4 regions of the Pseudomonas sp. GW460-LB5 genome follow, and region 1 is predicted to be linked to each of the others. Evidence: predicted binding sites of a transcription regulator. Region 1 holds the regulator's gene; each other region holds the start of a gene.
What was found. The regulator FliA, encoded in region 1, starts transcription of late flagellar genes. The targets are predictions, from matches to a motif close to CTAAAGTTTNNNNNNNNNNNGCCGNTAA.
Positions count from the first base shown of each region.

Region 2: a site for FliA is predicted at 1,281-1,308, ahead of AC07XM_RS02510 (methyl-accepting chemotaxis protein). Genes of this name have one in related genera too.
Region 3: a site for FliA is predicted at 1,753-1,780, ahead of AC07XM_RS01730 (flagellar protein MotY). Genes of this name have one in related genera too.
Region 4: a site for FliA is predicted at 1,976-2,003, ahead of flgM (flagellar biosynthesis anti-sigma factor FlgM). Genes of this name have one in related genera too.

Region 1 covers NZ_JBWKXT010000019.1:12,729-15,935, forward strand. The annotation lists gene flhF (flagellar biosynthesis GTPase FlhF) at 1-525, shown strand, start outside; gene fleN (flagellar synthesis regulator FleN) at 619-1,452, shown strand; gene fliA (RNA polymerase sigma factor FliA) at 1,449-2,189, shown strand; gene AC07XM_RS13670 (chemotaxis response regulator CheY) at 2,310-2,684, shown strand; gene AC07XM_RS13675 (protein phosphatase CheZ) at 2,705-3,207, shown strand, end outside.
Region 2 covers NZ_JBWKXT010000002.1:102,366-105,572, forward strand. The annotation lists gene AC07XM_RS02500 (DUF1835 domain-containing protein) at 1-94, opposite strand, end outside; gene AC07XM_RS02505 (alpha/beta fold hydrolase) at 321-1,211, shown strand; gene AC07XM_RS02510 (methyl-accepting chemotaxis protein) at 1,367-2,992, shown strand.
Region 3 covers NZ_JBWKXT010000001.1:375,928-379,134, forward strand. The annotation lists gene rnt (ribonuclease T) at 1-616, opposite strand, end outside; gene pyrC (dihydroorotase) at 640-1,686, opposite strand; gene AC07XM_RS01730 (flagellar protein MotY) at 1,817-2,770, shown strand; gene AC07XM_RS01735 (argininosuccinate synthase) at 2,958-3,207, shown strand, end outside.
Region 4 covers NZ_JBWKXT010000018.1:48,774-51,980, forward strand. The annotation lists gene cheR (protein-glutamate O-methyltransferase CheR) at 1-67, opposite strand, end outside; gene AC07XM_RS13340 (chemotaxis protein CheV) at 119-1,048, opposite strand; gene flgA (flagellar basal body P-ring formation chaperone FlgA) at 1,125-1,877, shown strand; gene flgM (flagellar biosynthesis anti-sigma factor FlgM) at 2,040-2,354, shown strand; gene AC07XM_RS13355 (flagella synthesis protein FlgN) at 2,404-2,871, shown strand; gene AC07XM_RS13360 (flagellar brake protein) at 2,951-3,207, shown strand, end outside.

The DNA of each region.
Region 1 (3,207 bases):
CAGGAGCAGCTCAAGACCCTGGGCCGCATCCTCAACGTGCCAGTGACCTACGTCGACCCGGGCCAGTCCCTGGCCGCGGCGCTGGAACCGCTGTTGCGCAAGCGCGTTGTGCTGATTGATACCGCCGGCCTGCAGGCCAGCGACCCGGCACTGCGCATGCAGCTGGAAACCTTGGCCGGGCGTGGCATTGCCGCGAAGAATTACCTGGTGCTGGCCACCACCAGCCAGAAACAGGTGCTGACCGCCGCCTACCACAGCTACAAACGTTGTGGTCTGGCCGGTTGCATCCTGACCAAGCTGGATGAAACGGCAAGCCTTGGCGATGTGCTGAGCCTTGCCATCAGTCATGAACTGCCCGTGGCCTACCTGACCGATGGCCCGCGCATTCCTGACGACCTGCACCTGCCGCGCGGCCACCAGCTGGTCTCCCGTGCGGTCAATGTGCAGCAGCAGGACGAGCCCAGCGAAGAGGCCATGGCCGACATGTTCGCTGATCTCTATCACAACCCCCGGCGAGCGGGTTGACCATGAAGCGTGTGCAAAGTAGCTATGCCAAGGGGTACGCAGAATTGCCCCACGTGTGGCCTGAGTCCCAGCGAGACAAGGTAAAGAACAGACATGGGTAGCATGCATCCCGTACAGGTGATCGCCGTGACCGGTGGCAAAGGTGGCGTCGGCAAGACTAACGTTTCAGTGAACTTGTCCCTGGCGCTGGCCGAGCTTGGCCGCAGGGTCATGCTGCTGGACGCCGACCTGGGCCTGGCCAACGTCGACGTGTTGCTGGGCCTTACCCCCAAACGTACCCTGGCCGATGTCATCGAAGGGCGCTGTGAGCTGCGTGACGTGATGTTGCAGGGCCCTGGCGGCGTGCGCATCGTCCCCGCAGCCTCGGGCACCCAGAGCATGGTGCACCTGGCCCCGGCCCAGCATGCCGGTCTTATCCAGGCGTTCAGTGAAGTCGGCGACAACCTCGACGTGCTGGTGATCGACACTGCAGCGGGGATTGGTGAGTCGGTGGTCAGCTTCGTTCGCGCCGCCCAGGAAGTGCTGCTGGTAGTGTGTGACGAGCCCACCTCGATCACCGATGCCTACGCCCTGATCAAACTGCTCAACCGCGACTACGGGATGAATCGTTTCCGTGTGCTGGCCAACATGGCGCAGAGCCCGCAGGAAGGGCGCAACCTGTTCGCCAAGCTGACCAAGGTCACCGACCGCTTCCTCGATGTGGCCCTGCAGTACGTGGGTGCCGTGCCGTACGACGAGTGCGTGCGCAAGGCGGTGCAGAAGCAGCGCGCCGTCTACGAAGCGTTCCCACGCTCCAAGTGCGCGCTGGCCTTCAAGGCGATTGCCCAGAAGGTTGACAGTTGGCCGCTGCCGGCCAATCCGCGCGGTCACCTGGAGTTCTTTGTCGAGCGTCTGGTGCAGCCCACCAGCGCGGGACCCGTGCTATGAATGCCAGCGGCTTCAAGATGTACAGCCGGGCAGCGAAAGACGGCCAGTACGAGCTGATCGAACGCTACGCCCCGCTGGTGAAGCGCATTGCCTACCACCTGTTGGCGCGGTTGCCGGCCAACGTGCAGGTCGAGGACCTGATCCAGGCCGGCATGATCGGCCTGCTTGAAGTGGCCAACAAGTATGACGCCAGCAAAGGCGCCAGCTTTGAAACCTATGCCGGCATCCGCATCCGCGGGGCCATGCTGGACGAGGTGCGCAAGGGCGACTGGGCACCGCGTTCGGTGCACCGCAATACCCGCATGGTCAGTGACGCGATGCGTGCCGTTGAAGCCAGAACCGGTCGAGACGCTAAAGATCATGAAGTTGCTGCCGAACTCCAGTTGAGTCTCGATGATTACTACGGGATCTTGAACGATACCTTGGGCAGCCGCCTGTTCAGCTTTGACGACCTGTTGCAGGACGGCGAGCACGAAGGGCTGCATGAGGATGGCGCCAGTGGCCACGTCGAACCTGCACGTGGCCTTGAGGACGAACGCTTCCAGGCTGCCCTGACCGAGGCCATTGCCAACCTGCCGGAGCGTGAGCGCCTGGTACTGGCGCTGTACTACGACGAAGAGCTGAACCTCAAGGAAATCGGCGAGGTGCTTGGGGTCAGCGAATCGCGGGTCAGCCAGTTGCACAGCCAATGTGCCGCGCGCCTGCGTAGCCGCTTGGGGGAATGGCGGGCACGTTGAGCCCGGGGTCGTTGCAGTCGTTTTCCACGTGCGTTTTCCACGTTGTACCGAATTGAATGAGTGCGTGCCCGGTCGGCCGGGCGCGTTTGAGACTGCTTGGAGGTCTAATTGGACAAGAACATGAAAATCCTCATCGTTGACGACTTTTCGACGATGCGGCGGATCATCAAGAACCTGTTGCGTGACCTGGGCTTCACCAACACCGAAGAAGCCGACGATGGCACCACGGCGCTGCCGATGCTGGAAAACGGCCACTACGACTTCCTGGTGACCGACTGGAACATGCCCGGCATGTCCGGTATCGACCTGCTGCGTAAAGTGCGTGCCAGTGAAAAGCTGAAAACCATGCCGGTACTGATGGTGACTGCCGAGGCCAAGCGCGACCAGATCATCGAAGCGGCCCAGGCCGGCGTCAATGGCTATGTGGTCAAGCCGTTCACCGCCCAGGTGCTCAAAGAAAAGATCGAGAAGATCTTCGAACGTGTCAACGGCTGAGTCACGTCAGGGGGCGCGCCATGGATTCATCACAAACGTCTTTGGGGGAGTTCGAATCGACCCTGAAGAAACATGCCCAGGAGTTGGTCGAAAGCCTGGAGCGGGGCCGTTTCGGCGAGGCGGTACAGCTGATTCATGAGCTGAACCAGACTCGCGACCGTGGCCTGTACCAGGAGGTCGGCAAGCTGACCCGCGAGTTGCACAGCGCTATCGTCAGCTTCCAGATCGACCCGACCATGCCACAGGCCGAGGAGGTGTCGCAGATAACCGACGCTACCGAGCGCCTGTCGTACGTGGTCAAGCTGACCGAGGGTGCGGCCAACCGCACCATGGACCTGGTCGAGGAAAGCACCCCGGTGCTCAACGACCTGGCCAGCGAAGCGAAGGCCTTGAGTACCGACTGGCAGCGCTTCATGCGCCGCGAAGTGGCAGCGCCGGAGTTCCGTGACCTGGTCAAACGCGTCGACAGTTTCCTCACGCACAGCGCTGAAGGTAACCGCAAGGTTGCCGGCCACCTCAACGA
Region 2 (3,207 bases), on a different contig from region 1:
GGGTTTTCAGTTCGGTCAGCAAGCGCTTGGCGCGTTTGCGCAAGGCGGGCAGGTCGAGCAAGCCGTGCTGGCGGGAAGCATTGATGGCGGGCATGCCAACTCCTTTGGGGCTCGGTCCGCCGACAAGCCGGGAGCTGGTATGGAAATGGACTGAAGCATGGCTCGGGCAACCCCTTTGCGCGGACCGCAGGCGCAGCCGGCGCCCAGGCCCCGACTTTAACGGTGCAGCGCAGCGGGTTGCAAATGATAGTTTTCCCATGGGTTGCCGTGCGCTTTATAGTGGCGGGCTTTTCTCCGTTGAAGTCAAAGGAATGGCGACCATGCACATACGCACCCTGCTTGCAGCAATCGGGACCAGCTTGTCGCTGGGCTCGGCATTGGCTGCGCCAAGCCAGCCAGTGCCTGTAGCGGGCGAACGTATTTCGGTAAAGATCGAGGGCACCGGGCCGGACGTCATCCTGATCCCCGGGCTGGCCTCTTCCCGTGAGGTTTGGGCGGGGCTCGCCAGCACACTGCGCCAGCAGCATCGCCTGCACCTTGTGCAGGTTGCAGGCTTTGCCGGTTCGCCTGCCGTGCCCGCTGTGGACGGGCGCGTGGCCGCTCCTGTGGCCGAGGCGGTTGCTGACTATATCCGTAGCCAGCGCCTTGAGGCGCCGGCCATCATTGGCCATTCGCTGGGCGGTGAGGTGGCGCTGATGCTTGGCGCACGCCACCCGGAGCAGGTCGGGCGGCTGATGGTTGTCGATGCGCTGCCGTTTTACACGTTATTGATGGACCCCACGGCCACTGCCGAAACGGCTGCACCCCAGGCTGCCACATTCCGTGATGGGATGCTGCTGGCCCCGGCAGCGCAGGCCGAAGCCATGCAGCGTGCGGCCATTGACCGGCTGGCCAAGACCGCTGCGGCCAGGCCCGCATTGGTAGAGGCCGCGCTGCGCTCGGACCGCAAGGCGGTAGCCGACGCTACCTATGAACTGATGACCACCGACCTGCGCCCGGAGCTTGGCGATATCCAGGCGCCGGTGCAGGTCGTCTATGCCTATGACCCCTTGTATGGCATACCCGCTACCAGCGTCGATGCAACCTTCGCAAACGCCTATGCCGGGACGCGAAACATCAGCTTCAAACGTATCGATGGCAGCTTCCACTTCGTCATGCTGGACCAACCGCAGGCCTTCGCGCAGACGGTAGTCATTTTCCTCGATCGCTGAGGTTGGCCGCGGCGCAGCCTGCGCCCGGCAACATCTGTTCGGTTATCGCCCATAACCTGCTTCCTGCGCCTCAAGCCTGCGCCGGTACCTCCGATAGCAGCACACCCACCGTCGAATTTCGACCAGAAGTGGTGCCAATAAGGAGTACTGCCCGCATGCTTGCCAACCTCAAGATACGTACCGGAATGTTCTGGGTGCTGTCGTTGTTCAGCCTGACCCTGCTGTTTTCCACCGTCAGTGCCTGGCGGGCAGCAGTGGGCAGCGGTCAGCAGATCACCGAACTGGACCAGACCGCACACCAGTCGGACCGGTTGAACAATGCGTTGTTGATGGCAATCCGTTCCAGCGCCAATGTGTCCTCGGGCTTCATCGAGCAGTTGGGCGGCCATGACGAGAGTGCAGGCAAGCGCATGGCGCTGTCAGTCGAGCTGAACGACAAGAGCCAGAAGCTGGTCGACGAGTTCGTTGAAAATGTCCGCGAGCCAGCCCTTCGCACGCTGGCAACCGAGCTGCAGGCTACCTTTGCCGAATATGCCAAGGCGGTAGCCGGGCAGCGCGAAGCGACCCGCCAGCGTTCGCTGGAGCAGTACTTCAAGGTCAACATCGATGCCGGCAATGCCATGGGCCGACTGCAAGCGCTACGCCAGCAGCTGGTTGGCGTACTGAGCGAACGTGGCCAGCAGATCATGCTGGAGTCAGACCGTCGTCTGGCGCGTGCACAAATGCTGAGCCTGGGGCTGCTAGGGGTGACCTTGCTGCTGGCTGCACTGTGCTGGGCCTTCATTGCCCAGCGAGTGCTGCATCCGCTGCGTGAAGCCGGTCGGCACTTCCAGCGCATTGCCGGTGGTGACCTGAGCGTGCCGGTGCAAGGGCAGGGCAACAACGAGATCGGCCAGCTATTCCATGAACTGCAGCGTATGCAGCAGAGCCAGCGCGACACCCTGGGGCAGATCAACCACTGTGCCCGGCAGCTGGACGCAGCCGCCACTGCGTTGAACGCGGTTACCGAGGAAAGCGCCAGCAACCTGCGTCAGCAGGGGCAGGAGCTGGAGCAGGCAGCTACTGCTGTGACCGAAATGACCACGGCCGTGGAGGAAGTTGCGCGCAACGCTATCACTACATCGCAAACCACCAGCGAGTCCAACCAGCTGGCCGCACAAAGCCGCCAGCAAGTCAGCGACAACATCGATGGCACCGAGGCCATGACCCGCGAGATCCAGACCAGCAGTGCGCACCTGGAGCAATTGGTGGGGCAGGTCCGGGATATCGGCAAAGTACTTGAAGTGATCCGCTCGGTGTCCGAGCAAACCAACCTGCTGGCACTCAATGCTGCCATCGAGGCGGCCCGCGCCGGTGAGGCCGGGCGCGGCTTTGCGGTGGTGGCAGATGAGGTACGCACGCTGGCCTACCGCACGCAACAATCGACCCAGGAAATCGAACAGATGATCGGCCGCGTGCAGGCGGGCACCGAGGCGGCGGTGGCGTCGATGCAGGCCAGCACCAACCGCGCCCAGTCGACACTGGACGTGACCTTGGCCTCGGGGCAGGTGCTGGAAGGTATCTACAGTGCGATTGGCGAAATCAACGAGCGCAACCTGGTCATCGCCAGTGCGGCCGAAGAGCAAGCTCAGGTGGCGCGGGAAGTGGACCGCAACCTGCTGAACATTCGCGAGCTGTCGATCAACTCGGCGACAGGAGCGCAGCAGACCAGCGAGGCGAGCAAGGCGCTGTCGGGGCTGGTGGGGGAGATGACGGCATTGGTGGGGCGGTTCAGGGTGTAAGGGTAGCCGGGCGACGGGCGTAAAACTCGCACCTGATCATTGTTACATTAAAAGTGGGTGAAACTTATTTAAAGTTCCCCTTGCGGGTTGACTTCGATACTACCCTTGAATAAAGTTCGATCGCCCCGAGAAAGGGCCTTTTTTCCATTCACTGAAGAATTCAATGGACACAGTATCTAGTCGCTGCCTGACCCCTGCCGTATGGCCTGGTCAGG
Region 3 (3,207 bases), on a different contig from region 1:
CTTTCCAGCGGTTGACGATGCCGCAGAACAGCTCGGCCGTCTTCTCGGTGTCATAACGCGCCGAGTGCGCCTCACGCCCGTCGAAGTCGATGTCCGCGCTCTGGCAGGCACGCGCCAGCACGGTCTGGCCATACGCCAAGCCCGCGAGGGTAGCGGTGTCGAAGCTCGAAAACGGGTGGAACGGATTGCGCTTCAGGTCGTTGCGCGCCACCGCCGCATTGAGGAAGCCCAGGTCGAAGCTGCTGTTGTGGCCGACCAGGATCGCCCGCTTGCAGCCATTGGCCTTGAGTGCCTTGCGTACACCGCGGAAGATATCGGTCAGCGCGCTTTCCTCGCTAACAGCCATGCGCAGCGGGTGGTCCAGCTTGATGCCGGTGAACTCCAGCGCGGCGGCTTCGATATTGGCGCCCTCGAACGGTTCCACTCGGTGGAAGTAGGTGTGCTCGGGGAACAGGAAGCCTTTCTCGTCCATGCCGATCGTGACGGCGGCAATTTCCAGCAGCGCATCGGTGGCGCTGTTGAAACCACCAGTCTCCACATCCACCACCACCGGCAGGTAGCCGCGGAAGCGCTCGGCCATCGGGTGGCGCGAACCGCTGCTGCCCTGGGTGTCCATGTCGTCTTCGTAGAGGTCTTCGCTCACGCGTTTTCCTCCAGCAGGCGCCAACGTAGTTTTTCACCGGCGCGCAGCGGGATCACGGTCTGCTCGCCAAACGGCAGGCTGTCCGGGGCGGTCCATTCTTCACGCACCAGGGTAATGGTGTCGGTGTTCGCTGGCAGGCCGTAGAAGGCAGGACCGTGCAAGCTGGCAAAGCCTTCGAGCTTGTCCAGCGCGTTACGCTGTTCGAACGCTTCGGCGTACATTTCGATGGCCGCGTATGCGGTGTAGCAACCGGCGCACCCGCAGGCGGCTTCCTTGGCGTGACGGGCGTGCGGTGCCGAGTCGGTGCCCAGGAAGAACTTCGGGTTGCCGCTGGTGGCCGCGTCCAGCAGCGCCACCTGATGGGTGTTGCGCTTGAGGATCGGCAGGCAGTAGAAGTGCGGGCGAATGCCGCCAACCAGCATGTGGTTGCGGTTGTACAGCAGGTGCTGTGCAGTGATGGTCGCGCCGACGTTGGCCGGGGCCTCGGTGACGAACTGAGCGGCATCGCCGGTGGTGATGTGTTCGAACACCACTTTCAGCGTCGGGAAGCGCTCGACCAGACGACGCATGTGCTCGTCAATGAAGCGCTTCTCGCGGTCGAACACGTCGATCTCGCTGCGGGTTACTTCGCCATGCACCAACAGTGGCATGCCGACTTCCGCCAGCGCCTCGATGGCCGGGAAGATGTTGTCGATGCTGGTCACGCCCGAGTCGGAGTTGGTAGTGGCGCCGGCCGGGTACAGTTTGGCGGCGTACACGATGCCGCTGGCCTTGGCCGCGCGGACATCCTCGGGGCTGGTGCGGTCGGTGAGGTACAGCACCATCAGCGGCTCGAAGCGGCTGCCGGCAGGGCGGGCGGCCAGGATGCGCTCACGGTAGGCACTGGCCTCGTCGGCATTACGCACCGGAGGAACCAGGTTTGGCATGATGATGGCACGGGCAAAAGTGCGCGCCACGTCGCCAACGGTGTGGGGCAGGACGGCACCATCGCGCAGATGGATGTGCCAGTCGTCGGGGCGCAGGAGGGTCAGGCGATCGGACATTGGGGATTCCAGGCGGGTCGAACTCAAGCCCCAATGCTACCGGAAAAGCCTGGGGCGAGCACGGCTATCAAGTTTTCCGGCCGGCGTCCGATAGCCTGCAGGTAAGCCGTCAGAATTTGTGGAGCCGCCCGTGCGCCAGCGTTACCTCACCCTGTTGACCCTGTTCGCCAGCCTGCCGGCCGGCGCACTGACTTTTCAGACGCGCATGGAAAATATTGCCTGGAAGGTCGAGGGCGACCCGTTCGAGTGCCGTCTGATCCAGCCGATAGAAGGTTTTGGTAGCGGTGAGTTCGTGCGTCGGGCAGGTGAACAGCCCGTTTTTCAGCTACGTTCGGACAACAATGTACTGGGTGCAGGTACAGCCAGCCTGCTGGCGGCGGCGGCGCCGTGGCAGCCTGGGCGGGGTGATATCAACCTGGGCAACGTGCGGATGGCCCGCACCGGTGTGCTGTTCAGTTCTTCCCAAGGCCAGGCCAGCCGCCTGATCAACGGCTTGCTCGACGGGCGTAGCACAGTGGTGCGCAACTACACCGGTGAGGCCGGAAGGCCAATGGAGGTACGCGTTCTGCCGGTCAGCTTCGCCAAGGCCTACAGCGACTATCTGGTCTGTGCCGGCAAGCTGCTGCCTATGAATTATGATCAGGTGCGCCAGACCCAGGTGGGTTTCCCCGGGGGCGGCACCGAGCTGGACGCGTCGGCGCGTGCACGGCTGGATGTGATCCTGGATTACATCAAAGCTGACCCGACGGTGAACCACATCGAGCTCGACGGCCACTCCGACAACAGTGGCAACCGCCTGACCAACCGAGACCTGTCGCGCCGTCGTGCGCTGGCTGTGGCTGATTACTTCAAGGCCCATGGATTGACTGAAGAACAGATCACGGTGCGCTTCCATGGCGAGCAGTACCCGTTGGTGAAGAACAACAGTGCGGCCAACCGGGCACGCAATCGCCGGGTAAACATCGAGCTGGATCGGATTTCGGTGGTTGAGAAACCTGTGGAAAAACCGGCTGAGCCAGCGGCGCCTGCCGCCCCAGCACCAGCCAACCCGGCTGCTGCCGCGCCGGGGGCGAAGGCACCCTGAGATCGGGGGGGGGGCCTTCAGGTGTTTGCCACGACATTTCCAGCGCCTGTGAGATGGTCATGCATACCCCCGTCGCCCTTCCGACAGTTCTTGTCGCTTTGTCGTCAGAAGCTGTCGCCCCACTGTAAATTTTTCCGTAAGGCCGTTAGAATCGACCCCTTTCCGTACAACCCCGTGGAGTGATGGCATGGCGGACGTAAAAAAGGTCGTACTGGCGTATTCCGGCGGCCTTGATACTTCGGTGATTCTCAAGTGGCTGCAGGATACCTATAACTGCGAAGTGGTGACCTTCACCGCTGACCTGGGTCAGGGCGAAGAGGTCGAGCCGGCCCGTGCCAAGGCCCAGGCAATGGGTGTTAAAGAGATTTACATCGACGATCTGCGCGAAGAGTTCGTGCGTGATTTCGTGTTCCCGATGTTCCGCGCCAACACCGTCT
Region 4 (3,207 bases), on a different contig from region 1:
GCAGGATGCCACAGGCTTTCTCCAGGAATACCCGGAACTGTTCGAAATCCAAATTACCCGTAGACACTCTTGCCGCCTCTTTTCAATCACTGGTGCCGGGGGCGTGCCCCCGGCTGCTTCAATGCGCTGCCTTGATCCGGTCGACCACCCGCTGGGCCAGGTCGTCCGGCTTGAACTTGGCCAGGAAGTCATCGGCACCGACCTTCTTGACCATTGCCTGGTTGAACACCCCGGAAAGCGAAGTATGCAGGCAGATGTGCAATTTTTGCATGCGCGGGTCGCTGCGGATCTCCGCCGTTAGCGTATAGCCGTCCATTTCCGGCATTTCAATGTCCGAGATCATCATCAGGAACTCTTCTTCCGGCTTTTTGCCCTCCTCCACCAGCTGGCGCAGGTAGTTCAGGGCCTGACGGCCATCATTGAGCGCCACCACCTCCACCCCCACGGTCTGCAGGCAGCGGCTGACCTGCTTGCGTGCCACCGACGAATCGTCCACGGTCAGCACCCGCATCAGCACGGCCTTGTCCTGCGTCTCGGCATCGATCACCCCGGCCGAGACCGACTCGGACGACGGCGACACTTCGGCCAGCACCTTCTCCACATCGATGATCTCGACCATGCGGTTGTCCACCCGGGTGACCGCCGTCAGGTAGTGGTCACGGCCGGTGCCCTTGGGTGGCGGATGGATCTCTTCCCAGTTCATGTTGACGATGCGCTCCACCGAGTGCACCAGAAAGCCCTGGGTCTTGGTGTTGTACTCAGTGATGATCACGAAGCTGTTGCGCGTCTCTTCCTGCAGCGGCCGCAACCCGGTGGCCATCGACAAGTCGAGGATCGGGATGGTCGCCCCGCGAATGTTGGCAACGCCACGCACCACCGGGTGCGCCTTGGGCAGCAGGGTCAGCGCAGGGCATTGCAGCACTTCCCTGACCTTGAACACGTTGATGCCGTAAAGCTGTTCGCCGTTGAGGCGGAACAGCAGCAATTCCAGGCGATTCTGCCCCACCAGCTGCGTGCGCTGGTTGACCGAATCCATAACACCCGCCATGCCAGACTCCTTATCTTTCAGCCTTTCGTTGCAACTCAGGTTACGAGTCGGCACGGGCTTTGCTTTTTTGAGCGTCATGCATACGAAAACGACATTTTTCCGACGATTGACGCGCCTGCTGACGGGCTCGCTGGCCACGTTGTGCCTGCTGGTGCCCGGCGTTCGCACGGTAGCGGACGCGCTCACCTTGCCTGAACAGCTTATCGGTGTCACCCAAGGGTTTCTTGAATTCACCGTCGAAGATTACCTGGCTACCACCCAGACCCCCGGCCGCTATGAAATCCAGGTCAACCCGCTGGACCCACGCCTGCGCATGCCGTTGTGCAGCCAGCAGCTGGACGCCTCGCTGGAAAGCCCTTCCCTGCCACTTGGCCGGGTAACGGTACGGGTGCGCTGCGACAGTGCGGCCCCGTGGACGGTGTTTGTCCCGGCCACGGTACGGCTGTTCCGCGACGTGGTGGTGGTCACCCGCCCGCTCAAGCGCGACAACACAGTGGGCGAAGGCGACGTGGCCCTGCGCGAGCGCGATGTCGGCACCCTTGGCCAGGGTTTTCTGACCGAACTGGACCAGGCAGTGGGCATGAAGATGCTGCGCCCCACGGTGATCGACCAGGTACTTACCCCGCAACATCTGGAGCAGGCCGAGGTGGTGCGCAAGGGCGACCAGGTGGTGATCATCGCCCGCAGCGGCAGCCTGAGCGTGCGCATGCCGGGCGAGGCCCTGAGCAAAGGCGGCCTGAGCGAACAGATACGGGTACGCAACCTGAATTCCAAACGGGTGGTCAAGGCCAGGGTGACGGGCCCGGGCCAGGTCGAGGTGAGCATGTAGCCCGCCACAGATTGCGCTGGCAGGGAGGAACCGCTTTTCCTAAACTGTGTCAGAGAACGGGTTGGCGAGCTTGCTGACAGGCGGCCAAGCATTTGTGCCTAAAGTTTCTTTCGGGCTGGCCGAAAACAAGGCAAGCGTCCAAATACCCAGAGGTTCCTGATCATGGTCATCGACTTCAGTCGTTTGAATAACTCTCCGTCCGTCACGGGCGGCGTGCGCGGCAACACCGCGGCGGGCAATGCCGAAAAACCGGCAGCCAGCCAGGAAGCGGTGAAAGACACCAGCGCCAGCGGAGAAGCGGTACACCTCAGCCAAGAGGCACAGCAGTTGCAAAAGGTCAGCGACAAGCTGCGCGACGAGCCGGTTGTCAACAGTGCCCGTGTGGCCCAGTTGAAACAGGCGATCGCCGACGGCAGCTACCAGGTCGATGCCGGCCGGGTCGCCAGCAAACTGCTCGATTTCGAAGCCCAGCGCTGACCCCTCGGCGCGCTGACTTCACGGACGCTAGAAAAGCCAAGAGTTAGCCATGCACGACACCACCTTGCTGCAACTGATCGAAGATGACATTGCCCCGATGCAGGAACTGCTCGACCTTCTGAATAAAGAAGCGATCGCCCTGCATGGCCGCGACATGCCGCTGCTGGAACAGATCCTGGCGCGCAAGCAGTCGCTGATCATCTTGCTCGAGCAGCATGGCCAGCGCCGCAGCCAGTTGCTCGGCAGCCTGGGCCTGAGTGCCGATCGCACTGGCGTGCAGGCGGTAGCCGCACAATCGCCCCATGGCGACGCGATGCTGCAGCGGCTCGACATGCTGTCGAAACTGATGGACGACTGCCAGCAGGTCAACCAGACCAACGGCCGGATCATCCAGGTACAGCAACACGTCACCAACAACCAGATCAGAATCCTCATGGGCGGCGACTCACCGTCGCTCTACGATAGCCGAGGCAGCACCTCGCCGCTGGCCAAGCCACGGGCCCTCAGCCAAGTGTGATTTTTCTATCAAGGCACGGAACATACTGGCAAAATGCCGTTACTTGCGTGTGTCGCTTTTGCCTGGAGAACGATAAGCCGTGTTCAATGAAACCGAAGCCCCGCAACCGCCAAAGGTGCTGAACACCCCCTTGGAGATTGCGGCCAACTTGCGGCAGCTGCAGGAAAGCCACGACCCCCTGATCATCACCTTCCATGACCGCAGCCAGCGCTTCCAGAGCTATGTGGTGCACGTGGACCGTGAAAGCAACACCCTGGCACTGGACGAGATGATCCCGCGCGACGGTGAAAAATTCATCGAAAACGGCGAGCACTTCCGCGTTGAGGGCTTTCACGA